3 regions of the Mesorhizobium sp. B2-3-11 genome follow, and region 1 is predicted to be linked to each of the others. Evidence: predicted binding sites of a transcription regulator. Region 1 holds the regulator's gene; each other region holds the start of a gene.
The links. The regulator PhoB, encoded in region 1, activates phosphate uptake and scavenging genes when phosphate is short. The targets are predictions, from matches to a motif close to TGTCATNNANCTGTCAT.
Positions count from the first base shown of each region.

Region 1 (10,410 bases):
CCGGCCTGCTGGTTCGCAACCTGCGCAACGGCTACTGCCAGTATCGCGATCATCGCGGCCGTATCTATACGGCCCGCTGCAACTAATTCAGCGATTAGAGCAATCAGGAGCGGCTCGGCGATTTCCATCAAACGCTGAACCGCTCTAATGGAATACAAAACCGGGGGCCATATCCGGCCTCCGGATTTTCTTGGCCGTTGCCGATCGGCAGGATTTCAGCCGACCAGCGGAATTCTGATTTCCACCTTCAGGCCGTCAGCCTGGAAATCCCGCTTGATCGTGCCGCGCAATTCGCGGGTGACGTTGAGGTCGATCAGTTTCGTACCGAATCCGGTCACGGCCGGCGCCTCGATCTTGTTTTTTCCAGCTTCCCGCCAGTTCAGCGCCAGGATCCGCTCGCGTCCACGCCCTTCCAGCGACCAATCCACTTTCAGCGCCCAATCCCCCTTGGACGAATTCGCGGAATTGCCGGCTTCACCATATTTCAGCGCATTGGTGGCGAGTTCATGAAAGGTCAGGCCAAGCGCCTGCGTCGTGGTTTCATCGAGCAGCACCTCCGGGCCTGACAGGAGCCCCTCCGGCAACTCCTTGCCGAACACCTGGCCGAGCTCGATGCGCAGCAGGTCGGCAAGGTCGGCTTTCTGCCAGCGTGAGCGCGTCAACATGTCCTGCGAGGCGGCCATCGCCTGCAGCCTGGCCGAGAAGGAATTGGAGAACTCATTGACGTCGGTTGCCCGCGACGCCGTCTGCCGGGCGATCGCCAGCACCCTGGTGATCGAGTTCTTGATGCGATGCTTCATCTCCTGCAGCATCAGGTCCTTTTCGAGCAGGCTCTTTTCCGTTGTTTCATGCAAGGCCGACACCGCGTCATAGGCTCGCTCCTGATAGCGCGCCACCAGCGCGATGGCGCCGGCCAGGAGCAGGCCGAACAGTCCCAGCATCACAGGGATGGCGCGCGACGAGGGTTGCGAGAAGGCACTGGTCGGCCTGAACAACACGGTCCACGGGCGCCCCGCCACGGTCATCTTGCGGGTGGCCAGCAGCCGGTCTCCCAAGGATGAAGCCGGTGGCGTCTCCGAGCGGAACAACAGATTGTCGCTGTTTGCCGTTCCGTCATAGATCTCTGTGTTGACCGGCAGCAGCGGCGTGCGGCTCAGCGCGATCTGGAACAGATCCCGGGCGCGGAAGGCGGCATAGAGAAAGCCGGCGGTCGAGGAGCGCGATGCGTTGATGACCTCCGGCGCCGTTTCGACGTTGAGCCGCACGAAGACCAGGAAGCCGGTGAAGGTCTGCGCGGCACCCGTGCCCTGGCCGAGCTGCACCAGCCCACTTGCATGCTGTTGGTCGTCGGCCATTGCCTTTTCGATCGCCGCGCGCCGCACCGGCTCGCTGAACATGTCGTAGCCGATGCTGGCCTGGTTGGACGGATCCAGCGGCTCGAAAAGCGCAATCGGCGTGCGCCAGGGCTGCGTCGTATCCGGATAGACCGGATGGCTGGCGCCGAAATCGTGGAGGATGTCGCGTTCGACCGTTTCCTCGTCGCCCGTCTTGACCAGCCGCAGGAAGCCGATGCCGCGCAGGCCGCCGAAATTGCTGTCGACATCCAGCGCCTTGAAGAAGGCCTTGAACTCGTTCTGGGAAATATCGCCGTTGCGCGCGTCGAACAGGGCCTTCGTCGAGCGCAGCAGCGACAGATGCAGGTCGATGCGGCTCTCGATCCGATTGAGGGCGTCATCGGCCGCCCCTTCGAACTTGATGCGGGCGGCTTCCTGCGTCGCGAAATAAGCGAATCCCGCCATGGTCATGCTGATCAATGCAACGGCAATGAACGCGACGATTGGAAAAAGCTTCTTCAACGGATGATGCGGTCCACGATCAAACAGGACCTTTATGGGCAAGTCACCGGGCCAACACAATGGTCAGGCCAAGCCATCGTGATCACTGGCATATCATGTGAACGGCAACGGCGCGTGCCCGAGCAGCCTGGCCGGCCTCAGGCGGCGATCTTCAGCGCACCCGGCCCCGGTATGGCACCTGGAGGACATTTACCCAGGATGATCATGCCCAGCACCTCGTCCTGGGTGACATCCGTGGTGCGTGCCGTGCCGACGACCTGACCGTTCTTCATCACGCAGACCCGGTCGGCAAGCTCGAACACGTCGTGGATGTCGTGGCTGATCAGGAAGATGCCGATGCCGTCGGACTTGAGCTGCCTGACCAGCTCGCCGACCTGTGCCGTTTCCTGGGGGCCGAGTGCCGCCGTCGGCTCGTCCATGATCAGGATGCGGGCGTTGAACAGGATGGCGCGTGCGATCGCCACTGACTGGCGCTGTCCGCCCGATAGTTTGATCACCGGTTCCTTGAAACGCTGGAAGCGAGGATTGAGCCGCCCCATCACCTTGCGCGCCTCGGCCTCCATGGCGACGTCGTCGAGCGTGCCCCAGGCGGTCATCAGCTCGCGGCCGAGGAACAGATTGGCGGCGGCATCGACATTGTCTGCCAACGCCAGCGTCTGGTAGATCGTCTCGATGCCGTATTTCTTGGCGTCGCGCGGGTTGGAGATCGCTGCCTCCTCGCCATTGACGAATATCTGGCCGGAGTCGCGCTTGTAGGCGCCGGACAGGATCTTGATCAGCGTCGACTTGCCGGCGCCGTTGTGGCCGAGCAGCGCCACGACCTCGCCGGGGAAAAGATCGATCGAGGCATCGTCGACGGCACGGATGCCGCCGAATGCGATCGAGATATTACGCATGTCGACCAGCGCGGTGGCTGCAGGAGCAGTCTTGTCAATCACGGTGATGCCTCCCTAAACGCGCTTGCGGTAAACGGTGTCGAGCCACACCGCGATGACCAGCACGGCGCCGACGACGATGCTCTGCAGAGGCGAATCGACGCCGAGCAGCACCATGCCCGACTGCAGCGACTGCATCAGCAACGCGCCGAGCATGGCGCCGATGATCGTTCCCGAGCCGCCGGCAAGCGACGTGCCGCCGATGACGGCCGCGGCAATGACGAGCAACTCATCCAATGTTCCAAGCACATTGGTGGCCGAGTTCTGCCGGGCCGACGAAATGGCGGCGGCGATCGTGGCCAGCACGCCCATGATCATGAACACCTTCATGGTGATCCAGCGCGTGTTGATGCCGGCGAGGTTGGCCGCTTCCGGATTGCCGCCGATGGCAAAGACATAACGGCCGAAACGGGTGCGTTTTGTGATGAAGGTCATGACCAGACCGACGGCGACGGCCATCAATACCGGTATGGCGATGCCGTGGGCGATGAATAGCCCGCCCTCCGGCACGGTGATGTTGTTGGCGGCCGCGTACCGGTTCACGATGCCGATCGGCCACGGATAGGAGTTGGCCAGCCACACCGCGCCCATGATGACGGCACAGGTGACGACGCCGAGCAGCGTCTCGGCCCAGATCGGCCGCAGCGGGAAGCGGAACCGCTTTCGTTGCACCCGCCCGTTGAACAGCGCAAACACGACGGCCAGGCAGGCGACGATGCCTACGACCCAGCTCCAGGTCGCACCGATCGATCCGGCCGGTCCGCCGCCCATCAGCTGGAAGGTGGCGTCGAGCGGTGCCACCGTCTGGCCGCTGGTGACCCACCAGGCGGCACCGCGCCAGACCAGCAGGCCGCCCAGCGTGACGATGAAGGCCGGCACTTCGAGATAGGCGATGACGAAGCCCTGGAAGGCGCCGATCAAAAGGCCGAGCGCCAGGCCGATGACCAGTGCCAGCACCCAAATCCATGGATTGCCGAGTTCAAGCCCCACGAACCGGACCAGGAAATGCACCTGGGCAAAGCCCATGACCATGCCGATCAGGCCCTCGGCGGAACCGACGGACAGGTCGATGTTGCGCATGACGATGACCAGCACCATGCCGCAGGCCATGATTGCGACCGCGGACGTCTGCACCGACAGATTCCACAGATTGCGCGGCGTCAGAAACGTGCGGCTGTCGAAATCGAACGGATTGACGCCAAGACGCAAGCTCGAAATCACATGCAGCGCGACCCAGATCAGCAGCAGGGCGCCGATCATGCCGAGCATACGGGTGTCGATCTCGGTCGCTTTCAGGAACCGGGCAACCGCGCCGAGTTCCGAGGCGCGCGCGGTATCGGCCTGCAGGTTGGACGTCGTGTCGGTCATGATTTCCTCCAACCGGCTGGCCGTCTGACACGGATGCCGAACCCAGCCTAGAAGCTATCCGCGTGATGCGGAAACACAAATCTTTTTGAGAAAACGCCGCGGCTTGGGGCCGCGGCGCCTTCATTCTTCAAGCGGTCAAACTCAGTTGCAGGCCGCGACGCTGCCGGCGGCGACGCCCGCGCAGACTTCGTCCTTCTTGATCCAGCCGGCGTCGATGACGAGGTTGAGATTGTCCTTGGTGATGGCGACCGGGGTCAGGAACAGCGACTTGACGGTGTTGCCGCCAGGCGTCGTGAAGTCCTTCGCGCCGGCGATGTCGGTCATCTTCTTGCCGTCGGCGAGCTGCGAGGCGATCTCGGCGGCGTTCTTGCCGAGTTCACGCGCATCCTTCCACACCGACACGGTCTGGGTGCCGAGCGCGATGCGGTTGAGCGCGGCGTGGTCGCCGTCCTGGCCAGAGACCGGCACGGTGCCGGCGAGCCCCTGCGCCGTCAGCGCCGCGACGACGCCGCCGGCGGTGCCGTCATTGGCCGCGACCACGGCGTCGACCTTATTGTCGTTGGCGGTGAGGAACTGCTCCATGTTCTTCTGGGCGTTGGCGGGCAGCCAGCCGTCCGTATAGGCTTCGCCGACATTCTTGATCTTGCCGCTGTCGATGGCTTCCTTCAGCACTTCCATCGAGCCCGAGAACAGGAAGTCGGCATTCGGGTCGGCACCCGAGCCCTTGATGAAGACGTAATTGCCTTCAGGCTTCACCTTGAACACCTCGCGAGCCTGCATGCGGCCGACTTCCTTGTTGTCGAAGGTCAGGTAGAAGACGTCCTTGTTCTCGATCAGGCGGTCATAGCCGACGACCGGAATGCCCTCGTCGAGCGCCTTCTGCACCGCTGGGCCGATGGCCGAAGCATCCTGCGCCAGGATGATCAGCGAATTGGCGCCCTGGGAAATCAGGCTTTCGACATCGGTCAGCTGCTTGCCGGGATTGGACTGCGCATCGGCGGAAATGTACTTGTCGCCCGCGGCCTCGATCGCTTTCTTCATGGCGGCCTCGTCGGTCTTCCAGCGCTCTTCCTGGAAATTCGACCACGAAACGCCGATGACCTTGTCCTTCGCCTGCGCCACCGACGCCAGCGTCAGCGACATGGCGACACCCGCCAGGATGGCGACTGTGAATCTCTTCATGGTATATCCTCCCTGCGCCGCGTATGGCGCGACCAAACTGGCCCGAAGGCCGGCACAAAGGCCCTATTTTTTCGAGCCTCGAAAAAATACTGATCCATCGTCGGAACACTGTCAACATCGATTCTGATGGATTTTGAGGTGCCGGGAGCCTTTTTTCGAGTCCCGCAATAAATAAATGACAGCTCCTGCCGCATCTGCCAGTATTCGGCCCATTGCCGGAGAGGTTCGAGGGGGTGTCAAGAACCGCGGCGACGGGGAGGATGTGGGAAGCATGTCGGTCGGAATCCGCCACGACGATCTGCGCCGGCGCAACCGCGCCATGGTGATTGCAGCCGTGCGTCAGGGTGGTCAGCCCTCGCGCACCGAGATCGCCGCCACCACCGGCCTCAGCCACTCGACCATATCGGCGATATCAGCCGACCTGATCGACGAGGGTATCCTGACCGAAGGCAAGCCGAACGAAGCCGGTTCACTGAAACGCGGCCGGCCGCAGGTTGGCCTTGGCCTCAACCCCGAGGCCGCGGCTGTGATGACCGTGGTGCTGTCGCTGAATTTCCTGTCCGTCGCCGTCATCGATTATTCCGGCCAGGTGGTCGCCGAGGAACAGCGACGGCTGGACACGCTGACCATGTCGCGCGAGGCGCTGATCGGCGAATGCACGGCAATAGTGCGGCGGCGCCTCGAGGACCCCGATCTCGACGTCCGCAGTATTGCCCGCATCGCGCTGGCGATCCAGGGCATCACCGACAGCGAGGCGCGTGCGATGCTGTGGTCGCCGATCACGCCGCAGACGAACATTCCCTTCGCCGACATACTTGAAGCCGAGTTCGGCATCCCCGCCACCATGGAGAACGACTGCAACATGATGGCGGTGGCGCTGCGCTGGCGCGACCCCGAACGCTACCGCGACGACTTCATCGCCATCCTGCTCTCGCACGGCATCGGCATGGGCCTGGTGCTGAAGGGCGAGCTGTTCACCGGCACGCATTCATCGGGAGGCGAGTTCGGCCACATGATCCATCGCCCGGGAGGCGCGCTCTGCCGCTGCGGACGGCGCGGCTGCGTCGAGGCCTATGCCGGCAACTACGCCATCTGGCGCAACGCCAGGCAGCTTGGCGAGGACGCCGAACCGGTCGCAGATGTCAGCGATGCGCAGATGCGGACACTCGCCGCGACGGCAAGGGAGAAAGACGGACCGGAGCGCGAAGCCTATCGCAAGGCCGGCGAGGCGCTGGGCTATGGGCTGGGCAGCCTGTTCGCGCTGATCGATCCCGCACCCGTCGCCATGGTCGGCGTCAGCGCCGCCGCCTTCGACCTGATCGAGCCGGCCTTGCGCGAGGCCATCGGCCAGACCGCCGGCGGCCAGCATTCGGAATCGATTTCCTTCGACACCGAGCCGAACGAGCTGCCGCTCATCCGCGAAGGTTGCGCTATGCGCGCATTGACCTTCGTGGACCAGGAGATTTTCGCGCCGGGCGTGCTGGCGAGGCCCGGCGTTCCGGGCAAGAATGTAGCCTGATTTCAGTCTTCGCGGATCGCGTAGCCGGCGCCGCGAATGGTGCGGATCACGTCCGGCATACGGCCGTTGTTGACCGCCTTGCGCAGCCGGCCGACATGCACGTCCACGGTGCGTTCATCGATATAGATCGTCTCGCCCCAGACATTGTCGAGCAGCTGGCTGCGCGAGAACACGCGGCCGGGATGACGCATCATGAATTCGAGCAGCCGGAACTCGGTCGGTCCGAGCCGGATCTCGCTCTTCTTGCGATAGACCCGGTGCGATTCCCGGTCGAGCACGATGTCGCCGACCTTGAGCACGCTGGACAGCACTTCCGGCTTGGCGCGGCGCAGCAGCGCCTTGACCCGGGCCATGAATTCCGGTGTCGAGAACGGCTTGACCAGATAGTCGTCGGCACCGGTCGAGAGGCCGCGCACGCGGTCGCTCTCCTCGCCGCGCGCCGTCAACATGATGATCGGCAGCCTCTCGGTCTCGGGCCGCATTCGCAGGCGCCGACAGAGTTCGATGCCGGAAACCGCCGGCACCATCCAGTCGAGCACCAGGAGGTCGGGCACGTTTTCCTGGAGGCGTATCTCGGCTTCGTCGCCGCGTGTCACCACCTCGACCTGGTAACCCTCGGATTCGAGATTGTAGCGGAGGAGCACACCGAGCGGCTCCTCGTCCTCCACCACCATGATGCGTGGCGCGATCATCGATCGATCATCCCTGCCGTCAAGCCGCCGGCACCGACATCGCCGTCTCGTCCTGCTTCGGACGGTTGGCGGGCAGTTGGGTACCGGTCAGCACATAATATGCATTCTCGGCAATGTTGGTCACGTGGTCGCCGATGCGTTCGAGATTTTTGGCGCAGAACAAAAGATGCGTGCAAGCCGTGATGTTGCGGGGATCCTCCATCATGTAGGTCAGGAGTTCGCGGAACACCGAAGTGTATTTGATGTCGATGCGTTCGTCGTCATTCCTGAGCTTGGCGAGGGCGGCGGCATCGCCTGCCGCGTATTCCTCGACTACCCCCTGCACCTGGATCAGCACCAGCTGCGCCATGGAATCTATCGAGTGCGACAGATCGCGCGGGGTGGCGGTAAGGCCGACGGAGCCGACGCGCTTTGCAATGTTCTTGGCAAGGTCGCCGATGCGTTCGAGATCGCCCGCCATGCGGATGGAGCCGACGACATGACGCAGATCGTCGGCCATCGGCTGGCGCTTGGCGATCAGGGTGATGGCGCGATCGTCGAGTTCGCGCTGGCGCGCGTCCATGATGGCGTCATCGGAGACGACGCGCTGTGCCAGCGCATTGTCGGAATTCAGCAGCGCCTTGGTGGCGCCGCCGACCATCGTGCCGGCAAGATCGCCCATGTCGCTGATCAGCTTGCTGATCTGTCCGAGATCCTCGTCGAAGGCTGCGACTGTGTGTTCGGCCATGATCCTGGTCCTCGTATGCGTGAGATCAGCCGAAGCGGCCGGTGATGTAGTCCTGCGTGCGCTTCTCGCGAGGCGACGTGAAGATCTTCTCGGTCTTGTCGAATTCGACCAGCTCGCCCAGATACATGAAAGCCGTCTGCTTCGAGACCCGCGCGGCCTGCTGCATGTTGTGGGTGACGATGACGATCGTGTAGTCGGCCTGCAACTCGTCGATCAATTCCTCGATCTTGGCGGTCGACAATGGGTCGAGCGCCGAGGCCGGCTCGTCGAGCAGGATGACCTCCGGCTTCACCGCCACGGTGCGGGCGATGCAAAGCCGCTGCTGCTGGCCGCCCGACAGGCTGAGTCCGCTGGCATTGAGCTTGTCCTTGACCTCGTTCCACAGCGCGGCGCGCTTCAGCGCCTGCTCGACACGGCCGTCCATCTCTGCCTTGCCGATCTTCTCATAGAGCCTGACGCCGAAGGCGATGTTCTCATAGATCGACATCGGGAACGGCGTCGGCTTCTGGAACACCATGCCGATCTTGGTGCGCAATAGGTTGAGATCCTGCGAGCGGTCGAGAACGTTCTGGCCGTCGAGCAGCACCTGACCCTCGGCGGTCTGCTTGGGGTAGAGTTCGTAGATGCGGTTGAAGACGCGCAGCAGCGTCGACTTTCCGCAACCCGACGGTCCAATGAAGGCCGTCACGCTGCGCTCGGGCAGCGACAGCGTGATGTCTTTCAGCGCCTTCGACTGGCCGTAGTAGAAATTGAGGTTCTTGACCTCGATCTTCGCCTTGGCGGCCGCCTCGGTGGCAATCGTCATGTCTGGAGACAACATCTGGCTCATTTGTCCTCTCTGCGTCCGGTCAGGCTGCGCGCGAAGATGCTGAGCGCGAGAACCGTCAATGTGATTATGAGTGCGCCGGTCCAGGCCAGTTGCTGCCATTCCTCGTAGGGGCTGAGAGCGAACTGGAAAATGGTGACCGGCAGGCTGGCCATCGGCGCGTTGAGGTTGCTCGACCAGAACTGGTTGTTCAGCGCCGTGAAAAGAAGCGGCGCCGTCTCGCCGGAAATGCGGGCGATGGCCAGCAATATGCCGGTGACGATGCCGGACATCGCCGCGCGGTAGGCCACCGAACGGATCACCACCCAGCGTGGCGCGCCAATCGCCGTGCCGGCCTCGCGCAAGGCGTTCGGCACAAGGTTGAGCATGTCCTCGGTGGTGCGCACCACGACGGGGATGACCAGGATGGCCAGCGCGACGGCGCCGGCGATGGCGGAGAAATGCCCCATCGGCCGCACCATCAATTCGTAGACGAACAGACCAATGATGATCGATGGCGCCGACAGCAGGATGTCGTTGATAAAGCGTACCACGGTGGTGAGTTTCGAAAAGCGGCCGTATTCGGCCATGTAGGTGCCGGCCAGCACGCCGATCGGCGTGCCGACGACGATGCCGATGATGGTCATCACGATGCTGCCGTAGATGGCGTTGAGCAGGCCACCGGCATCACCGGGCGGCGGGGTCATTTCCGTGAACACCGAGAGCGAAACGCCCGACAGACCCTTATAGAGCAGCGCGCCGAGGATCAGCGCCAGCCAGGCAAGGCCGATGCCGGCGGCGATGACGCAGAGCGTCATCATCACGCCGTTCTTGCGCTTGCGGCTCTGGTGAAGCGATGCGGCTGTCGACATCGGTCAGACTCCGGTACGGGCATCGATGCGCATCAGCATGTACCGGGCGATGGCAAGGATGAGGAAGGTGATGACGAACAGGATCAGGCCGAGCGCCACCAGCGAGGAGGTGTAGAGATCGCCGACGGCTTCGGTGAATTCGTTGGCGATGGTTGCCGAGATCGTCGTTGCCGGCGCGAACAGCGAGGCGCTGATCCGGTGGGCGTTGCCGATGACGAAGGTGACCGCCATGGTTTCACCGAGCGCACGGCCGAGAGCAAGCATGACGCCGCCCATGATGCCGATGCGGGTGTAGGGGACGACGACCCGGCGTGTTACCTCCCAGGTCGTGCAGCCAATGCCGTAGGCGGACTCCTTCAGCACCGGCGGCACCGTGTCGAACACATCCTTGGTGATCGAGGTGATGAAAGGCAGGATCATGATGGCCAGGATCATCGCCGAGGTCAGCAGGCCA
Region 1 covers NZ_VFVS01000004.1:84,271-94,680, forward strand. The annotation lists gene FJ960_RS07670 (YMGG-like glycine zipper-containing protein) at 1-86, shown strand, start outside; gene FJ960_RS07675 (CHASE domain-containing protein) at 216-1,856, opposite strand; gene FJ960_RS07680 (ATP-binding cassette domain-containing protein) at 1,994-2,752, opposite strand; gene FJ960_RS07685 (sugar ABC transporter permease) at 2,807-4,159, opposite strand; gene xylF (D-xylose ABC transporter substrate-binding protein) at 4,301-5,341, opposite strand; gene FJ960_RS07695 (ROK family protein) at 5,613-6,860, shown strand; gene phoB (phosphate regulon transcriptional regulator PhoB) at 6,863-7,552, opposite strand; gene phoU (phosphate signaling complex protein PhoU) at 7,572-8,279, opposite strand; gene pstB (phosphate ABC transporter ATP-binding protein PstB) at 8,305-9,108, opposite strand; gene pstA (phosphate ABC transporter permease PstA) at 9,105-9,956, opposite strand; gene pstC (phosphate ABC transporter permease subunit PstC) at 9,960-10,410, opposite strand, start outside.

Region 2 (10,410 bases), on a different contig from region 1:
GATTGTCGAAGCAGGTCAGCATCAGATGCGCGTCGCCTTTCGGCCCGCCGCAGACGGAAGCCGTCAGCACGCTGCCGCCCTCGTCTTCTTCCATCTTCGCGCTCCAGCCGCAGGACGCGGCAAAGGCTGGCTGCGCGCCAAGCAATGCCGCCAAGGCTCCGGCGGCAACGACATATCTTTTCATGACTTCCCCCTTCGGGCATTTGCAGCACCCGCCGGCAGCATATAGGAAAAGGCGTTGAATGGCATTGCATGTGCGGGGCGCCTTGGTGTCGAGAGCTTGTATTCGCCTGTGTCTTGTGACAGCCGCCCTGGTGGCCTCGCCGCTCGCCGCGCAGGCCGAATGGAAGCCGGTCGAGAAGGTCGAGACCTATGCCATTTCAGGCCAGTCCGGGCTGGAGCTCTACCGGTCGATCGGCGAGAACGGGCCGAATGCCGGCATTGCCCGCGCCATCGCCCACACCAATTTCAAGCTGACCTGGACCAGGGATTATCAGGCGCATGCCGGAGCCTGCGTGCTGGTTTCGGCGAAGCCCAAGCTCATCATCACCTATACCTTGCCCAGCCCCTCATCGCCGCTGCCCTCCGCCATCCAGAAGAACTGGGAGGTTTTCCTCGCCGGTGTCAGCGCCCACGAAAAGGTGCACGGCGCGAGCATTGTCGACATGGCGCGCAAGATCGAGGCGGCGACAGTGGGCCTGACCGTTCCCGACGACCCAAAATGCAGCAAGATCCGGGTCGAGATGACCAAGCGCCTGTCCGCACTCTCGCAGGCGCAGCGCCAGGCAAGCCGCGATTTCGACCGCGTCGAACTCGGCCAGGGCGGCAATCTGCAGAAGCTCATTCTTGCGCTTGTGAATGGCGGCTGAGAAGGCCACCGCGCCCTGCGGCGCGGCGGCATATCCGTGGTTCGCTCGGCCTACCGGCTGAGGTCCAGCGCCGCGCTCAGATCCCCCATCGGCGGCTCGCCATTGGCGGCCAGCGCCTTGTCGCGGGCAACGATGCCGGTCAGTACCGGCAGGTCGTAGCGCGCGGTGATGAAGCGCAGGATCGATGTCGTGTCGTATTGCGTGTGGTCGACCGTGCCCATCCTGGCATAGGGCGAGACGATGAAGGCCGGGATGCGGTTGCCCGGGCCCCAGCGGTCGGCCTTGGGCGGCGCGACATGATCCCAGAAGCCGCCATTCTCGTCATAGGTGACGACCACCAGCATGTGGCCCCATTGCGGGCTCTTCTCCAGATGCGAAATGAGGTCGGCCAGATGCTGGTCGCCGCTGGCCACGTCGGCATAGCCGCCATGTTCGTTGAGATTGCCCTGCGGCTTGTAGAAACTCACCGCCGGCAGCTTGCCGTCGTCGATCGCCTTGATGAACTCGGCGCCATTCAGGCCGCCGTCCCTCAGATGCTCGGTGCGCGCGGGGGTGCCGGGCGCGTAGGCGGCAAAATAGTTGAACGGCTGGTGGTGGAACTGGAAGTTCGGCACCGGCGTCGCGTTCTTGCCGTCCAGCGTTGCCTGCCAGGCGCCGGCATACCAGGCCCAGCTCACCCCCTTCAGCGACAGCAGATCGCCGATGGTGATGTCGTGCTGCGGCGGCAGCGTGGTGGGCGCGGCCGGGTCGGCCAGCGCCTTGTCGCTGCCCTCGGCCGGCTTGTTGGCGCTCGGTTGATAGGGCGGCTGCATGGTGTTGACGGCATGGAAGTCGGGCGTGATGGCGCCGTCATTGACGAATTTCGGTACGCCGCCGAGTGCCGAGGCCGGCGAATTGTCAGCGACCTTCAAGGTTGTGCCATCGGCCTCGACCACGGCGATCTGGCCCTTAATCGGGCTGGTGTCGGCGTGGGGGTAGACCGGTGTACAGGCGCAGGCGAGCTGGAAATGGTTGAGGAAGGAGCCGCCGAAGGCGCCCTGGAAGAAATTGTCGGCCAGCACATACTTCTTCGCGACCTGCCACATCGGCAGGATGGAGCCATCATAGTGCCCCATGACCAGGCCGCCGGAATCGGCCCAGGCAACGAATTTGTCGTTCTTGCCGCCGTCGATCTGCATCTGCTCCTGGTAGAAGCGGTGCCACAGATCATGGGTGATGACGTTGGTGCCTTCGTTGAAGCCCTTGGGATCGTCAATGGCGAAGGCAGCGTTGGCGAGGTGCGCGGTCTCAGCCTCCGTCACCACGGGCGTGACGCCCTTTCCGGTCAGCCCGCCCCAGGCCGGCGGCAGTTCGGCCAGCGGCTTGCCGTCGCGGTCGAGCTGGCGCGCCTGGTCGGCCGAGACATTGGCCAGCCCGTTGGCGCCGGGGAAGCCGCCATAGAGATTATCGAAGCTGCGGTTCTCGGCATAGATGACGACGACAGTGTCGATCTTGTCGAAGCCGGGAGGGGCGGCATTGACCGCGAGGGGAAGCAGGGCCGAGCCGGCCAGGCAGAAGGAAGTGAGGAGTTTGAGCCTCGTCATCGGAAGACCTCGTGGCTTGACTGTGGCTGGAGGGGCGCGGGAACCATAGGGGCAGCTAACGTGGATGCCTTGTCACCTTTGTGACATCCGCCGCCGCGGCGAACACGGTTTCGTGAGCACTGGAGCCGGTCATCAATCCGTTGCACTCCATTCCTATTTCCGGGCCAAAGCGGACCATTCCCATGACGACGGGACGATGAAAAAGACGACGAGACGATGGAAAAGCCTGATGATCGCGATTGCCGCGATCTCGACCTTTGGCTTTGCCGCGCCCGCGAATACGGCGGATGGCGTCCATCCCGGTCCGCTATCGCGCGCGCAAGCTTTCGCGCGCGCCGAGGCGCTGACCGCCTTGGGGCGAAAAATGTTCTTCGACCCGGCGCTGTCGGCCTCGGGCAGGCAGGCCTGCTCGTCCTGCCATGATCCGCGCCATGCTTTCGGACCGGCCTCGGCCACGCCGGTCGAGATGGGCGGCCCGAACCTCGACCAGCCCGGTGTGCGCGCGGTGCCCTCTCTGCGCTATCTCCAGGCCGCTCCCGCCTTCACCGAGCATTTTTACGATTCCGACGACGAAGGCGACGAGAGCGTCGACAACGGTCCGACCGGCGGCCTGACCTGGGACGGCCGCGCCGACCACGGCAAGGATCAGGCGAAAATCCCCCTGCTCTCGCCCTTCGAGATGGCCAACAAGGATGCGGGGGCTGTCACCGCCGCCCTGCGTAAATCGGCCTATGCCGACGAGTTCAAGGCAAACTTCGGCAACGATGTCTTCGACCGCCCGGGCGACGCCTTCGACGCCGCCGCCGAGGCGCTCGGCACGTTCGAGCAGAGCGCCGCCGATTTCTACCCCTATTCCAGCCGCTACGACGCCTTCCTCGCCGGCAAGGCGACATTGTCGGCGCAGGAACGGCGCGGCCGCGCCCTGTTCGAGGACGAGGCGAAAGGCAATTGCGCCTCCTGCCACCTCAGCGAACCCGCCAATGACGGCGAGCCGCCGCAGTTCACCGACTTCGGCCTAATCGCCATCGCCGTGCCGCGCAATCCGGCCATCCCGGCCAACGCCGACCCCGCCTATGCCGATCTCGGCCTGTGCGGCCCGCTGCGCACCGATTTTCACGGCCGCACCGGCTATTGCGGCCTGTTCAAGACACCGACGCTGCGCAACGTCGCGCTGCGCAAGAGTTTCTTCCACAACGGCTACTTCCACACGCTGCGCGACGCCGTCGCCTTCTACGCCAGCCGCGACACCGACCCCGGCCACTGGTATCCCAGGAATGCAGACGGCATGGTGAGGCAATACGACGATTTGCCAAAGGCTTACTGGGGAAATCTCAACCAAGACCCACCCTTCAACGGCAAGAAACCCGGCGACAAGCCGGCGCTCAACGACACCGAGATCGACGACATCGTGGCGTTTCTGCAGACGCTGACGGATGCGGATCAGACGGCGAAGCGGTCGCGGTGAACTGGGAAGCCCCGCCATAGTGGGTCGCTGGTTGACTGGCGACTAGCCGAATCCCTCCCTCGCTTCGGCATCCTAGGGCGGAGCAAGGAGCGAAGCGACGCGGCGCAGACCCTAGGATCCATGCCGCGACGCTTGCGACGGATAAAAACGGTGCCGAACCTGGCTCCAAACTCCGACGAAACGCCATCAAACCGCTACCAACCTGTTCCGCGAAACAGCTCGAACCATTCCGGATTGGTCTTCTCGATTAGTTCGATCTTCCATTGTCGCGACCAGCGCTTCAGCGATTTCTCGCGTTGAATGGCGTCACGAATGTCGAAATATTCCTCGTACCAGACCAACCGCTGCACACCGTAGCGCCTGGTGAAGCGCGAACCTTCGCCGGATTTGTGCTCCGGCATGCGGCGACCGAGATCGTTGGTGACACCGATGTAGATGGTGCCGCCCTTCTGGCTCGCGGTCATGTAAACATAGCCGGTCATGCGTTGACGGTAACCGCCAACCCATCCGGGGACTATCCTCGTTCGCCGTATTTTTTCGGCCCACGTCGCGGCATGGATCCTAGGGTCTGCGCCGCGTCGCTTCGCTCCTTGCTACGCCCTAGGATGACGAAGGGAGGGAGGGCTTCGGCTAGACTAATCCGAGAGGTATCGGACTGAAGCCAGCCGCCTCTCACAGCGCCCGGATGACGCCCCCATCCACCCGGATATTCTGCCCGGTGATGTACCCGGCCCCTTCCGAAGCCAAAAAAGCAATGGTCGCGGCGATCTCCTCGCTCGTCCCGTAGCGTTGCATCGGCACGTTGTCGCGGCGCTCTTCGGTGGCGGGCAGGCTGTCGATCCAGCCGGGCAGCACATTGTTCATGCGCACATTGTCGGCCGCATAGGTGTTGGCGAAAATCTTGGCGTAGGCGGCAAGGCCGGCCCGGAACACGGCCGAGGTCGGGAACATCGCGCTCGGCTCGGCCACCCAGGCCGTCGAGATGTTGATGATGGCGCCGCCCTTCTGCTTGACCATCTGCGGCGCCATGATGCGCACCGGCCGGATGACATTCATCAGGTAGACATCCATGCCGGTGTGCCACTGCTCGTCCGTGATCTCCAGGATCGGCGCGCGCGGCCCATGGCCGCCGCTGTTGACCAGCACGTCGATGCGGCCATAGCGCTCCAACGTGAGGTCGGCGAGACGCTGCAGGTCGTCGTTCGACTGGTTGGAGCCGGTGACGCCGAGCCCGCCAAGCTCCTTGGCCAGCGCCTCGCCCTTGCCGGACGAAGACAGGATCGCCACCTTGAACCCATCCGCCGCCAGGCGCTTTGCCGCCGCCGCGCCCATGCCGCTGCCGCCGGCCACGATGACGGCTGTCTTTTCTACACTCATCGGATTTCCTTTTCAGATTGGCGAGAGCCACGGTTTCAGCGGTCCCTATAGCCGGTTTCGCCGCGCGGTTCGAACGAGAAAGCCTGAATCGAGCTGCAGAAAACTTGCGCGGTGAGCCGCGCCCTACCCCTCCACCGTCTCCAGCACGGAGAGCAGCGTGCCTTCCATGTCGGGCTCGTCGCCGGAGCAGACGCACAGCATTTCGGCGTCGCCCTCGCCCACCGAGAGATAGGCATGGTCCATGGTGGAATCGATGTAGACGCTCTCGCCCGCTTTCAGCCGCACCGGCGCGTATTGGTCGGTGTGCAATTCGATCTCGCCCTTGAGCACGATCAGGAACTCCTCGCCGGCATGCCGGGTCAGCGGACCGAACTCTTCCGGCGTGCGGGCGCGTGCATAGGCGTGGATCGGCACCATGCGCTTGCGCACGAGATCGGTGGCGAGATACCGGTAGTCGTAGTTGCGGGTCAGCTGGCGCAGTGTGTTGGACTGCGAGGTCACCGAACGGCGGGTGCGCGCCGCCGGCTGCTTGCGGTCGCCGCTGAGCAGCTCCGTCACATGGATGCCGAGCCCTTCGCAGATCTGTAAAAGCTTGTCGTAGCTCAGCGACATCTGGTCGTTCTCGACCTTGGACAACGTCGACACCGCGACGCCGGTGAGAGAGCTGACCTCCTGCAAGGTCCAGCCATGTCTTTTTCTCAGGGCACGCAGACAATCACCGAGATTCGGTTGCTCCGACATTGTCAGCTCCATGAAGCGGCGGCACGTCACTACCGCGGGGTTCACCCTAGGTAGTCGAACTCGAGCGGGCCATCAACAACATCAATGATTTTCTTATACGCTAAATATTGACTGGATACGAAATTATTTTTACGACTGATGGATGCAGTCGGATTCTCCCACCAAGATCATCGTCATCGGCGGCGGCATCGCCGGTCTCTCCCTTGCCGCCGAGGTGGCGGACTGGGCCGATGTCACCGTCATCGAGCGCGAACCGCATCTCGGCTACCACGCCAGCGGCCGCTCCGCCGCTCTGTTCACCGAGACCTATGGCAACCGGCTGGTGCGCGGGCTGACGCTGGCCAGCCGGCAGGCGATTGTCGAGGGCGGTTTCGTCGCCCATCGGCGTGGCGCGCTGCACGTCGGCTGGGTCGGCGACGATGCCGCCATCGACCGGCTGGCTCATGAATTGCAGGCGCTGGTGCCGAGCGTACGCCGTCTGTCGGCGGCCGAGCTCCACGGGCTGGTTCCGGTCATTGCCAGGCAAACCACCTGCGGCGGCGTCTATGAGCCGGACGCGGTGGATGTCGACACCGGCAAGATGCTGGGGTCCAGCGCCTCGTCGCTCAAGGCCCGCGGCGGCATCATCCGCACCGGCGAGGAGGTCCGCGCCATATCACGCGACGGCCGCGCTTTTCGGGTTGAAACGAGCGCCGGCGTCTACTCGGCCGACATCGTGGTCAACGCCGCCGGCGCCTGGGTCGATGTCGTCGCCGGGATGGCGGGGCTGCCGGGCCTCGGCTTCCAGCCCAAACGGCGCACCGCCTTCCTGTTCGATCCGCCCGCCGGGATGGATATCGCCGGCTGGCCGCTGGTGGTCGACCTGCACGAGCAGTTCTACTTCAAGCCCGATGCCGGCAGGCTGATCGGTTCCCTCGCCGACGAGACGGATTCCGAACCTTGCGACGCCTGGCCGGAAGACCTCGACGTCGCCATCGCCGTCGACCGCATCGAACAGGCGACGTCGATGCGCATAGGCCGTCCGTCGACACCATGGGCGGGCCTGCGCACCTTCGCGCCCGACCGCACGCCGGTCGCCGGCTTCGACCCGCGCCTGCCCGGCTTCTTCTGGCTCGGCGGCCAGGGCGGCTACGGTTTCCAGGTTTCGCTGACCTTGGCCAGGCTGAGCGCGGCGCTGCTGCGCGGGCAGTCCATCCCGGGGGATGTCACGGCGCTCGGCGTCACCGCCGGGGCGCTGGCGCCTGATCGCTTTCTTGTCCCGGCGGCGACCCCATGAATTTCAGCCCTTCCCTCAACCCGTAAAGTGTCATCAGGAGCGTTTGCGATGAAATCCACCGTTCTGCGCACAGTGCTTGCCCCGTCCCTTCTGGCCACGTCTCTTCTGGCCACGTCCCTGCTGGCCTCATCCGTCCTTCTCGGCGGACAGGCCTTTGCCAAGACACTGGTCTATTGCTCGGAAGCCAACCCCGAGACCTTCAACCCGGCGATCGGCATCGCCGATTCCACCATGGACGCCGCCGCCAAGACGATCTTCAACCGGCTGGTTGAGTTCAAGCCGGGCACGACTGAGGTCGGGCCGGCGCTCGCCGAAAGCTGGGATGTCTCGTCGGATGGCAAGACCTACACCTTCCATCTCAGGCACGGCGTGAAGTTTCAGTCGAACGAACATTTTTCGCCCTCGCGCGACTTCGATGCCGACGACGTGCTCTACACTTTCAACCGCCAGCGCGACGCCAACAATCCCTACCACAAGCTCGGCGGCGGCTCTTACGAGTACTTCAACGCGTTGGGCATGGGCACGCTGATCGACAGAATAGACAAGGTCGACGACTACACGGTGCGCTTCACGCTGACGGCAGCCAATGTCACCTTCCTGGCCGGGCTGGCGCTCGACTATCTCTCGATCCTGTCGCTGGAGCAGACGCAAAGGATGGTCGCGGCCGGCACGCCGGAGCTGATCGACAGCATGCCGGTCGGCACCGGGCCTTTCGTGCTTCAGGCCTACGTGCCCGACAGCCAGGTCCGCTACGCCGCCAACAAGGATTACTGGCGCGGTGCGCCGAAGATCGACACGCTGGTCTTCGCCGTCACGCCCGAGCCGACCACTCGCGTCGAGCGCATCAAGGCCAATGAATGCCAGGTCGCCGCACCGCCGCCGCCAAGTGCTGTCGCCGACCTGCGCGGCGATCCCGACATCACGGTTCTCGACCTCAAGGGCCAGAACATCGGCATCCTCGGCTTCAATGTCGAGCACCAGCCGCTGGGCGACGTGCGCGTGCGCACGGCACTGGCCAAGGCCATCGACCGCAAGGCGATCGTCGATGCCGTCTACGCCGGCGCCGGCACGGTGGCCGGCAGCGTCGTGCCGCCGGCGCAGCTCGGCGCCGTCACCGATGCCGGCATCGACTATGATCCCGATGGGGCGAAGAAACTGCTGAAGGAAGCCGGCCACGAAAGCGGCCTCAAGGTCAGCCTGTGGGCGATGCCGGTGTCGCGCCCCTATAACCCCAACGCCAAGCGCATGGCCGAGATGATCCAGGCGGACTGGGCCAAGGTCGGCGTGCGCTCGGAGATCGTCAGCTTCGAATGGGGCGAATATCTCAAGCGCACCGCGGCGGGCGAACAGGACACCTTCCTGCTCGGCGGCAGCAGCGACAATGGCGACCCCGACAACATGCTGAGCTATCTCCTCTCCTGCGATGGCGTGAAAGGCGGCTCCAACCGCTCGCGCTGGTGCGATAGGGATTTCGAGAAACTGCTTGACGATGGCCGCGTCGCCGCCGACCCCAAGGAGCGCGCGGCGATCTATGGGAAGGCGCAAGCGATCCTGAAGGCCGAGGTGCCGGTGGCGCCGATCGCCCATTCGATGGTGGCGATCCCGATCCGCAAAAGCGTGCTCAACTACGTGCTCGACCCCTTCGGCCGGCAGAATTTCGCCGCCGTCGATATGGCGGAGTAGGGCTGGGCTGCCCTTCCCTTCTCTTCTCTTCTCCCCTTGCGGGGTGAGAGCCCGGTTTGCCGGAGGCAAATTGAAAGGTCCAGTGGACCTTTCAAAGGGCTGGAACGCCCGGAGCCATAGCGAAGGGCCGTGAGGATGAAAGAAACTCCCTTTCGCTTGTGGAGAAGAAACGATCTCGGTCGGATGAGGGGTGTTCCAGGGAACGCCAACGCCCCACTCCGCTGGAACACCCCTCAACCGTCTCGGCGCTGCGCGCCGATCCACCGCCCTGGGCGAGTCACGGGCCTCGCCCGCCCTTCGGGCCCCACAAGGGGAGAAGGAAAAAGGAAAGCGAGACCATCATGCCAAAAAACCTGACCTCCCTCCTAAACAGCTACCTTGCCGACGGCGCGGTGGGTGCCTCGCTGGCCTACGCCAAGGGTGACTCAACGCCGACCGCCCTTACCGCCGGCCTCGCCGACCGCGCGCATGGCACATCGGTCACGCCAGACCAGCTGTTCAAGATCGGCAGCTGCACCAAGACCTTCGTCGCCGCCGCCCTGGTCAAGCTCGCCGAGACCGGCAAGCTCGATCTCGGCGCGCCGATCTCATCCTGGTTCCCGGACCTGCCGGGCGCCGGCGATATTTCAGTGCGCCAGTTGATCAACCACCGCAGCGGCCTGCCGGAGTTCGAATACTACATTCCGATGGACCCGGGCCGGCAGTGGACGCCGCGGCAGCTGGTCGACATCGCCTTTGCCTCCGACGAGCAGAAGGCGCCGGGCGGGCCAGCCGTCTACAACAACACCGGCTATGTCCTGGCCGGCATGGTGATCGAGGCCCTCACCGGCCAGCCGCTGGGCGCCTATGTCAGAAGCGCGATCCTCGAGCGGCTCGGCCTGAAGAACACCTGGTCGCCGGCGACCGAAGCGTTTCCGGAAAAGTCGATGGTGCGCGGCTATTACCACCGGCCGCCGCCGGCGCCGAACGCGCCCACCGACATCGCCTCGGGCGGCGAGATGTGGCGCATGGACGGCGTGCTGCCCTATTCCGACGAGCTGCAGGACTCGTCCGACTCCTTCCCGTTCGGCGCCGCCTATGGCTGCGGCGACATGGTATCGACGCCATCCGACATGGTGGGTTTCATGCGCGGCCTGTTTTCTGGGCAGCTGTTGTCACCGCCGTTCTTCGCCGAGATGTTCGAACACCGCGTGCCGGCGAGCTTTCCAGGCACCCGCATGCGCGAGGCCGGCGCGGGCATGTTCCAGAGCGCCTATGCCGACCGCGCCTTCTACGGCCACCAGGGCAGCATTCCGGGTTATGTCGCCGTCATGCTGCACGATCCCGAGACGGACCTCACCATCGCCATGACCAGCAATGTCGGTTCCGGCAACCGCCTCTCCTTCCAGGCCAGTGGCCTGCACCCGGTGGTCGACC
Region 2 covers NZ_VFVS01000006.1:78,378-88,787, forward strand. The annotation lists gene FJ960_RS10580 (hypothetical protein) at 1-184, opposite strand, end outside; gene FJ960_RS10585 (DUF922 domain-containing Zn-dependent protease) at 243-869, shown strand; gene FJ960_RS10590 (acid phosphatase) at 920-2,452, opposite strand; gene FJ960_RS10595 (cytochrome-c peroxidase) at 2,682-3,917, shown strand; gene FJ960_RS10600 (GIY-YIG nuclease family protein) at 4,112-4,399, opposite strand; gene FJ960_RS10605 (SDR family oxidoreductase) at 4,590-5,294, opposite strand; gene FJ960_RS10610 (XRE family transcriptional regulator) at 5,418-6,035, opposite strand; gene FJ960_RS10615 (FAD-binding oxidoreductase) at 6,178-7,311, shown strand; gene FJ960_RS10620 (ABC transporter substrate-binding protein) at 7,360-8,994, shown strand; gene FJ960_RS10625 (serine hydrolase domain-containing protein) at 9,336-10,410, shown strand, end outside.
Region 2: the regulator PhoB is predicted to act here: its motif matches at 2,523-2,539, upstream of FJ960_RS10590 (acid phosphatase).

Region 3 (10,410 bases), on a different contig from region 1:
AGGCCGTTCAGCGCCACGTCCAGCGCGGCCATGATGGCGGTATCGAGCGCGGCCCGCACTTCTTCGGTTTCGATGGTTTCGGCAACGTCGAGCACGCCACGCAGCGACAGCAATCCGTCAGCCGTCGCGGGCGCAACGCCGAACTGTTCCTGCAGCCGCTTGGCCAGACCGGCGAGATCTTTCAAAAACGCCTCGTTGACGACAGGTTGCGTCTGCGCACTGGCGGCGCGGCCGATGGTCAGCGTCGCCTGGAAATTGCCGCGGGCGAAACGCTTCTGCAGCGTTTGCCTGACCACAGGCTCCAGCCGCTCGAATCCCTGAGGCAGCCGCAGGCGAACCTCGACGCTCTTGCCATTGACGGATTTGACTTCCCAGGCAATCGCGGTGCCGTCATACTCGGCGACGACGCGTGCAAAACCGGTCATGCTCTGCAAATTCATGTCGCCCTGTACACCCCTGGCGCCTTACCCCGAAACGGTTTTCCGGAGGGGCAAGCGCGGCTTAAAATGACCACACCGCGAATGCGTCGAAATCGGACGCCCGGCGTTCCTTCAAATGTCAGGCCGCCGCCTTCCAGGCAACGCCTTTCTTCACCTTACTGGACCGCGCCCGCATCACCGCCGGCATTGCCGTTGTCGCCACCGGTGCCGTCGCTGTCGTCAGCAGGCTTGTCGGAAGCAGGGTTGTCGGCAGCAGGCTTGTCGGCACTGCCGCTGGTACCGGCGGCAGCGGCGGCCTTGGCTGCTTCATCGGCCTGCTTCTTCTGCAGCGCGCGATAGCGGGCGACGTTTTCATTATGCTCGTTTAGGGTCGACGCAAAGACGTGACCGCCCGTGCCGTCGGCGACGAAATAGAGGTCGTCGGTCTTCGACGGATTGGCCACGGCCTCGAGGGCCGCGCGGCCTGGATTGGCGATAGGCGTCGGCGGCAGGCCGCTGATCACATAAGTGTTGTAAGGCGTCTGCTTCTGGATGTCGGACTGGTAGATCGGGCGGTCCACCGGCTTGCCCTTGCCGCCAAACAGACCATAGATGATGGTCGGATCGGACTGCAGGCGCATGCCCTTGGCCAACCGGTTCAGGAAGACAGCAGCCACCCGTGAGCGTTCATCGCCCTTGCCGGTTTCCTTCTCGACGATCGAGGCCAGAGTGACAAAGTCCTCGACGTTGGCCAGGGGCAGATCCGGCGCGCGCCGCTGCCACACCTCATCGACCAGTTTCTTCTGATCGGCGAGCAGCTTTTCGACCATCTGCTGACGCGTTGCGCCACGCGTGAAGCGCAGCGTGTCGGTGGCAAGGCTGCCCTCGGGGGGCGTCTTCGCCGGCATATCGCCGCTCAGGGCGGGTTCGTCGGCGATGCGCTGCAAGGCCTGCTCAACCGTCAGCCCTTCGGGAATAGTCAGCGAGTACATCACCGACTTGCCGCTCTTCAGGAGTTCCATGATGTCGCGCATGGATGCCCTGGGCTTGATCTCGTATTCTCCGGCCTTGAGTGCGGAATCGTTGCCGAAGGCACGCACGCCGAGGCGGAATACGCGGGCGTCGCTGATTAGTCCGCGGCGCTCAAGCTGGTCGGCGATATCCTGGACGCCAGTGTTGGGCTTGACGAGGAAAGTGTCGCCATTGGCGGAAGGGCCGGGCTCGGTAAACTCCTGCTTGCCGAAATAGAGGGCCACGCCCGCCGCCAGAACCATCAGCATCACCGAGGAGATGACGAAGTTCATGAACACGACGACCTGGCTGCGCGAAGCGCGCGAGCGTTTCGGCGGCGGCGTTCCGGCTTCCGGCCGCAGCGCCTCGCTGGCCGTCTTCGGCACGATCGGCCCGGTATTCGCCGGCCTTTGCCTGAATTCTCCGTTGTCTGACGGATTTGTGTTCATTTCGCCCTACCGTTCGATCCCTCAACGAATCCCCTGCGGCAGAGTAGAGGCGAATATGGCAAAATTGACGGCACGCCAAAGCATTGCCCGGTAGCCGGACCGTCAGCCATTATACCGCTGGAAGACGAGCGAGGCGTTGGTGCCGCCGAAGCCGAAGGAATTGGACAGGGCTACGTCGATCTGGCGAGGGCGTGGCTTGTTCGGCACCAGGTCGATCGCGGTTTCGCGTTCGGGATTGTCGAGGTTGATGGTCGCCGGTGCGATATTGTCGCGGATGGCGAGGATCGAAAAGATCGCTTCGGCCGCGCCGGCTGCTCCCAGCAAATGGCCGATCGACGACTTGGTCGACGACATTGAAATCTTGGACGCCGCATTGCCGACCAGCCGCTCGACAGCGCCGAGTTCGATCGTATCGGCCATGGTCGAGGTGCCGTGCGCATTGATGTAGTCAACATCGGCTGGCGTAAGCTTTGCCCGGTTCAGCGCCGCCGTCATGCAACGGAAGGCCCCGTCGCCATCTTCTGCCGGTGCGGTGATGTGATAGGCGTCGCCGGTCAGGCCGTAGCCAGTCACCTCGGCATAAATCTTCGCTCCACGCGCCTTGGCATGCTCGAGCTCTTCCAGCACGACGACACCGGCGCCCTCGCCCATGACGAAGCCGTCGCGGTCGCGGTCGTAAGGCCGCGAGGCCGTTTGCGGGCTATCGTTGCGCTCGGTCGAGAGTGCCCGGCAGGCGGCGAAGCCGGCGAGCGAAAGCCGGGTCACCGGCGATTCGGCGCCACCGGCCAGCATGATGTCGGCATCGCCGAAGATGATCAGCCGGGCGGCGTCGCCGATGGCGTGCGCGCCGGTCGAGCAAGCAGTGACCACAGCGTGGTTGGGGCCTTTCAATCCGTGCCGGATCGAAACCTGGCCCGACACCAGATTGATGATATTTCCGGGAATGAAGAACGGGCTGATGCGGCGTGGGCCGCGTTCCTTGAGGATGATCGCGTTCTCGGCGATGCCCTCAAGACCGCCGATGCCGGAGCCGATCAGCACACCAGTGGCGCAACGCTCCTCCTCGGTTGAAGGCTGCCAGCCGGAATCCTTTAGCGCTTCATCGGCGGCCGCGATCCCGTACAGGATGAAGTCGCCGATTTTGCGAAGTTCCTTCGGCTCAAGAATGGATTCGGGATTGAGCGTACCGTTGGAGCCGTCGCCACGCGGAATGACGTGGGCGATCTTGCAGGCAAGATCGCCCACCTCGAACTCGGTGACGCGCTTGGCAGCGCTGCGGCCGGTCAGCAGTTCCTTCCAGCCGTGCTCGAAGCCCATGCCGAACGGTGAAACCAGGCCAAGGCCCGTGACGACGACACGCCTCATCGCAGGTCCTCCCCGGTGATGACTGCCGAAAGCGTCAGGCCGAAGCCTTGTCAATGTACTTCACCGCATCGCCGACGGTCAGAATGGTCTCGGCTGCGTCATCGGGGATCTCGACACCGAATTCTTCTTCGAACGCCATGACCAGTTCGACCGTGTCGAGGCTGTCAGCGCCCAGATCATCGATGAAGCTCGCCTGCTCCGTCACTTTGTCGGCATCGACGCCAAGGTGTTCGATGACGATCTTCTTGACGCGCTCTGCGGTGTCACTCATTTGGGCATCCTCGTCTTTTGGTTGTCTGTCTTCGTTAGCGGGCGGAATGCCGCTAATCAAGCTGAAAGATGGTCCTGCCGGAAACGCAACGGCCACGGACCGGTTTTTGCCCGAACCGCCGGGTTGCGGGCCGCATTACACGAAAAATAGCCAAGGTCCAAGCCGAAATGGTGGGTTTTCACAGCGCGGCGATGTTACCGCGGACCTTGCTCAGATCCTCGCTCAGATCATCGCCATACCGCCATTCACATGAATGGTCTGCCCGGTTACGTAGGCGGCCTCGTTCGAAGCCAGATAGGCAACGGCGGACGCCACTTCGGCACTGGTGCCCATGCGCTTCGTGGGGATCGCCGCCATGATCGCCTCTTTCTGCTTGTCGTTGAGCTTGTCGGTCATCGCCGATTCGATGAAGCCCGGAGCGACGCAGTTGACGGTGATGTTGCGGGTGGCGATCTCCTGCGCCAGCGACTTCGACAAGCCGATCATACCGGCCTTGGAGGCACAGTAATTCGCCTGGCCGGGATTGCCGGTCACGCCGACCACCGAAGTGATGTTGATGATGCGGCCATGGCGGCGGCGCATCATCGGGTGGGTCAGTTCACGGGTCAGCCTGAAAACGGCGGTGAGGTTAACCTCCAGCACCGTATCCCAGTCGGCGTCCGACATGCGCACGAACAGGCCGTCCTTGGTGATGCCGGCATTGTTGACCAGAATGTCGACGCCCTCGAGATCGGCCTCCGCCTTCTGGCCGAGTGTCTTGACCTCGTCGCGGTTCGACAGGTTGGCCGGGAACAGCTTGACCCGGTCGCCCAGTTCGGAGGCCAGCGTTTCCAGTTTCTCGAGGCGCGTGCCGTGCAGGCCGACGATCGCGCCCTGCGCATGCAGCACCCTGGCGATCGCCTCGCCGATGCCCCCCGTTGCGCCGGTGACAAGCGCCTTGCGGCCGGTCAATTCGAACATTTTTGTCTCCAGGTTGAGAAGAGGGCACCCCGCATAGGGATGGTATCAAATGGCGTTTTATGCAAGCGCCGCCAATGCCGCCTCGACCTCGGCCGCGGAACCTACAGAGGCGGTGGCGATGTCGCGGTTGATGCGCCGCGCCAGGCCCGAAAGCACCTTGCCGGCGCCGATCTCGTAAAGCGTGGAGACGCCGTTGGCGCCGAACCATTCCACCGTTTCGCGCCAGCGCACGCGGGCAACCACCTGTTCGACCAGACGCCGTGCGATCTCATCGGGGTCACTAGTCGGAGTGACGGTGACGTTGGAGACGATGGGCACCACCGGCGCGGCCCTCGCGACGCTCGCCAGCGCCTCGCGCATGATCTCGACCGCCGGTGTCATCAGCGCGGAATGGAAAGGCGCCGAAACCTGCAGCATCAGGGCCCGTTTGGCACCCTTTTCGGTGCACAGTCTCGCCGCCAGTTCCACCGCGGCTCTCGTGCCTGATATGACCAGCTGACCGCCGCCATTGTCGTTCGCCACCTGGCAGGCAGCGCCCTTGCCAGCGCCCAGGGCGGCCTCGGCACAGGCAGCTTCGACATCGGCCTGCTCCAATCCGATGATCGCCGCCATGGCGCCCTCGCCGGCCGGCACCGCCGCCTGCATGGCGTTGCCGCGAATGCGCAGCAGACGGGCGGCATCGGCAACGGAAACGAAGCCGGCGGCGGCGAGTGCCGAATATTCGCCCAGCGAATGGCCGGCGACATAGGCGACCTTGTCCTTCAGCGAGAAACCGCGCGCTTCCAGCGCCCTGATCGCCGCCAGCGATACCGCCATGAGGGCCGGCTGCGCATTGGCCGTCAGCGTCAGGGTCTCTTCGGGACCTTCCCAGATCAGCTTCGACAGGTTTTCGCCAAGCGCGTCATCGACTTCCTGGAAGATCCTGCGCGCCTCTGGAAAGACATCGGCAAGATCCTTGCCCATGCCGACAGCCTGGCTTCCTTGTCCTGGAAAGGTGAATGCGACGGCCATGCGAGGGCTCCCCAGACTTGTTTTGCTTGCCTGATGCTACGAATTTTCCCTGCCTGTGACGCAAGGCAGGCCGCCAAGTCAAGCCCGGTTCAACCCGGCGCCTAATCCGAACCATGCGCCGAGCGCCTGTTCCCAAAGGGCTTTGCGGCGATCACACCTGATGAAAACCGCTCACGAATCGTTTGCTGGCTCTTCTTATTTTCGTCACAGGCGCTAGCTTTGCGTGACAATTATATGACAATCGAATGACGTGGATTGTCTTGGGGTGGGAAGTTAAAGTGGCAAAGAGCTTCAAACGTGCCGGCAACGCCGTGCCGCAGTTCCTGGAAGACGATCCGTCCACCGGCTATCTGCCGGGCCGGCGATGGCCGGTCGTCCGTTACGGGCTGATCAGCCTGGCGATCTCGGCCGTGCTGGTGTTCGCCATCGAACTGATCGTGCGCGGCGATGTTGCCGGCACCGTTTCCTTCTTCCTGCAGCCGTTCAAGCCGGGCTGGACAACCATCGTCGTGTTCGCGCTGGTCCTGATCGGTCTCGACGCGGTCCTCGGGCGCAGTCATCAGAGCCTGATGATCGTGGCGCCGCTGACCCTGTCGCTGGCCTTTGTCGGCCACCAGAAATCGAATTATCTCGGCGATCCGCTCTATCCGACGGATTTTCTCTATGCCCGCCAGATCTTCGCCCTGCTGCCGCTGCTGGTGCGCGAGCGGCCTATGACCGCGCTCGCCATGGTCGCGGGCATCGTAGCCGGCCTGTCCCTGCTCGTCTACGGCTGGCGGCTTTGGCGCCGCAAGGTTCCAGCCCTCAGCCACAAGGGCCGCCTTGCCCGGCTGACGATGGCGGTGCCGCTGCTCGCCTTCTTCGTCTCGATCATGGACTACGCCACTTTCTCGTGGACGCGGGACCGGCTGCAGATCATCCCCATCATGTGGGACCAGAAGGAAAACTATGCCTCCAACGGCTTTGCGCTCGCCTTCGCGCTCAACGTGCCGATGGCGCATGTCTCGGCACCACCAGGCTATTCCGACAAGGCAATTGCGGCCATTGACCGAACCAATGTGACGGCCTCGGTACCTACCGAGAAGCCCGACATCATCGTCGTCATGAGCGAATCCTTCTGGGATTCGACCAAGCTGCCCGGCGTCACCATCACCCCGGATCCGATCCCCAATGTGCGGGCGCTCCGCTCGGGCTCGATGTTCTCGCCTGAATTCGGCGGCATGACCGCCAACATCGAATTCGAAGCGCTTACCGGGTTCTCGAACGCCTTCCTGCCGGCCGGCAGCATCCCCTACCAGCAATATGTACGCACCCCGACGCCGTCGATGGCGACCTTCCTGAAGAGCGAAGGCTATAGGGCACGCGCCATCCATCCAGGCACAAACTGGTTCTGGAATCGCGGCGCGGTCTATGCCGATTTCGGCTTCAACGACTTCAAATCGGAAGAGACGCTGCCGCCCATGGAAAAGCGCGGACCGCTGGCATCCGACGCCGCGATGACCGACGAGATCATCCGCGAAGCCAACGCCAGCGACGACCCGGTCTTCTTCTTCGCCGTCAGCCTGCAAAACCATGGCCCGTATGAACCGAACCGCTATTCAAACCCGACCCACTCGGTGCAAGCCCCGATCAGCCAGTGGGCGCGTGACTCGCTGATCTCCTACGCCGAGGGTTCAGCCGACGCGGACCGCGGCCTCGAGCGGCTGATCGAATGGGCCAAGACGCGCGAGCGGCCAACGATTGTCGCCTTTTTCGGTGACCACCTGCCGCCGCTCGGACCGGTCTATGTCGAGACCGGCTTCCTGAAGGACAATGTCGCGCCACGCAAGGAACCGACACCGCAGGCGGCTCTCGAACACCACGCGACACCGCTGATCATCTGGTCGAACCGCTCGGGCCCGGTCGCGAATCTGGGGACGGTGAGCCCTGCCTTCCTGCCCTATCATATCCTGACCGCCGCGGGCATCACCCACCCCTACTACACCGGTTTCCTGGGCGAGATGCGGGAGCGCTATCGCGTCGTCGACCGCAACTTGTTGCTGACGCCGACGGGCGAGGCGACGTCCGACTGGGCTCGGCAGAAGGAGATCGACCCGGCGATCCGCGATTTCCGTCTGTTGCAATATGACATGATGTTCGGCAAACGCCTCGCGGCACCCGACTTCTTCCCTGAAACGGTCGACAAGGTTGTCTCCCATACGAGTTGAGCCGACCGGTCGGCTCAGGCCCGATGCTCTCGGGCCATCGGTTCAATTCGTCAATTGCAGCTTCGAGAACTTGTTGGCGATCTGCAGGAACACGTCCGGCAGTTTGGTCGGGTCATTGACGGCATAATAGTTGCTCGGGTCGGAAGCGCAGGCGCTGTAAAGCGTACGGTTGGCGGGCGTGTCGGATTGCAGCACCAGAGTATAGATTTGCACCGCCTCGTTCTTCAACTGCGTGCAGACGCTCTTGGTCCAGCCGTCGACATTGCGGGCCGCCGTGGCCTGGTTATCCGACCCGAAGCGGCCACCCGCCAGAGAGCCATAGGATGTGTAGTCGGATTTCGTCGGCTGTTCGCTGGCACCATAGACGACATTCTCACCGTCGGTGAGCAACAGCACGATCTTGCTGATACCAGGCGTCTTCCACGGCGCCCCGTCGGTATAAGGCGGAGCGGGCGACAGCACACGCATGCCCCACGACAGACCCTCCGACACGTTGGTGCCCGAGCCGTTCCACTCGGTTATCTGGCTTGCCGCCTTGCGCAGCTTGTCGAAATCTTCGGTCAAGGGAACGACAGGGGTCGGGCAGGAACGGTTCGGGCCAACGGTGATGGAAGTTCCTGTCTCGGTGATAAGTTCCTTGTCTGGCGCCACATATTTGGCGACTTTTTCCTTGGTGGCTTTGTCGGGATCGCTGCCGAGGCCGCTGAAGTCGATGCCGAGCCGGTTGTTGCCTTTCTGTTTGTCCAGCTTGACCGTGTCGCCGGTGTCGGCGAGATAAGAATTGTTGTAGTATTTTGCCTCATTGCCATAAGTGCTGGACGGCATCTGCGCATCTCCGGGATCATCCGGCGCAAAATAGGGAACGAACAGCGTGTCGGGCTTGGTCGGATCGGGCGGCGTGTCGGAAATGCTGTAGGCGCCGGGCCGCGCCTCCACGCAGCCCTTCCATCCCGTGTCGTTCCATCCGGGCTCGGCCCATCCGGTGTCCTTGAGCTGCTTGAACAGCGCCATGTGGTTCGGGCGTTTGCCGTCGATGACGGGGAAATTTATGCCGTTGGTCGAGGATTTGCCGTCCATATCGATCCAGGACGGGTCGAACCCGTCGCCGTTGACGTTCACGGCCGTGACGAATGGCACCAGTGAGGCACGGACCAGGCGCGTCGGCGATTTTGTCGATTCGAGAGTATCGAGCAATGATTTGGTCGCGGCCCTGAGCGCCGTCATACGGGCGCCGCGCATCGAGCCGGTATTGTCCAGCACCAGCACGACTTCGAGCTGACTGTTCGATTCGACCGCCGAGGCATCGACCACGATGTGCTTGCTTTGGCCAAACAGGAAAGCGAAGTTCAGATTGACGTCGGCCGAGGCGACCGCCTTGGTCTTGATGAAATTGACGCCCTTGTCGACGGTCAGCGTCGCCTGCGCGTTGACGAGTTCGCCATGCCCGGCGATGTTTGCCTGGAAATAGCGGTTGAAGGCGTCGGTGCGGGTAATGTCCAGATCGCCAAGATGCGACGAGGCAAGGTTTGCGGAATCGAGCGCGTTCTGCAGGTTGCTCTTCGCCCGCATTATGGTCGAGACATCGGTCGCGAAGGCCACGGCTGACAGAATGGCTGGCAGCCCCAACCCCATCAGAAGCGCGAAATTGCCGCTCTTCGAGCGCCAGAATCTGTTGAGAAGCATCCTTACCCCCGGAAATGCCTGCCGCTTGATATGCGCGGTTGCCCGGTCTTTTGTATGTTGCATGATGAATCGACCGTTGACGGTGGGGCTCAACCCGCGCAGGCTGACATTGTGGTTAAGCGCCGGTTGCCGGGAAAATCGCCAGGCCTTGCGCGCGCCGCAGCTTGATTTTGCGGTGGCTGCGACATCGGGGATGCCGCTTGCCCTTGCCTTATCAGCGGATTGCTGTATAGACGCCGCCAATCTGCCGGTCCCAGCTGGGGGCTGAACGGAGGGCCGGAGGTTTTTTCTAGAACCTTCGTGTGATGCCAGAAGCGCTTCCGCCTCCCGTGTCTCCGCTCTCGACCGTCTCGTCATGCTCCTTTCTTCCCCGCGCCTTTCGAGGCACACGCGGGTCAGAGAAGTTGCAGAGGCTTTTGCCGCCGGGAACCGGGAGAGAAACGAAGAAAGGCACTGATACATAATGGCTCTTTACGAACATGTGTTTCTTGCCCGGCAGGACCTCTCGCAGCAGCAGGTCGATGCGCTTGTCGAACAGTACAAGGGCGTCATCGCAGCAAATGGCGGGTCCGTCGGCCGGGTCGAGAACTGGGGACTGAAGTCCCTTACCTACCGGGTCAACAAGAACCGGAAGGCATACTACACGCTGATGGACCTCACCTGCCCGCCGGCGGCGCTCAACGAGATGGAGCGCCAGATGGGTCTGTCCGAGGACGTGCTGCGTTTCCTGACCATCAAGGTCGAGGCGCATGAGGAAGGCCCTTCGGCCATGATGCAGAAGCGCGAAGAGCGCTCCGAGCGCGGCGGCTTCGGCGATCGCGACCGTGGCGATCGTCCGGCGCGCAGCTTCGGCGACCGCGGCGATCGTGGCCCGCGTTCGTTCGGCGATCGCGAAGGCGGCGACCGTGGTCCGCGCCGTCCGCGCGAAGGTTTTGAAGGGGGTGCAGAATAATGGTCGACATCAACCAGATCCCGACCCGGCGCCCTTTCCATCGCCGCCGCAAGACCTGCCCGTTCTCCGGCGCCAACGCACC
Region 3 covers NZ_VFVS01000007.1:20,008-30,417, reverse strand. The annotation lists gene FJ960_RS11685 (YicC/YloC family endoribonuclease) at 1-440, opposite strand, end outside; gene mltG (endolytic transglycosylase MltG) at 596-1,879, opposite strand; gene fabF (beta-ketoacyl-ACP synthase II) at 1,982-3,244, opposite strand; gene FJ960_RS11670 (acyl carrier protein) at 3,279-3,515, opposite strand; gene fabG (3-oxoacyl-[acyl-carrier-protein] reductase) at 3,738-4,475, opposite strand; gene fabD (ACP S-malonyltransferase) at 4,533-5,486, opposite strand; gene FJ960_RS11655 (LTA synthase family protein) at 5,732-7,693, shown strand; gene FJ960_RS11650 (pilus assembly protein) at 7,736-9,376, opposite strand; gene rpsF (30S ribosomal protein S6) at 9,840-10,328, shown strand; gene rpsR (30S ribosomal protein S18) at 10,328-10,410, shown strand, end outside.
Region 3: the regulator PhoB is predicted to act here: its motif matches at 5,710-5,726, upstream of FJ960_RS11655 (LTA synthase family protein).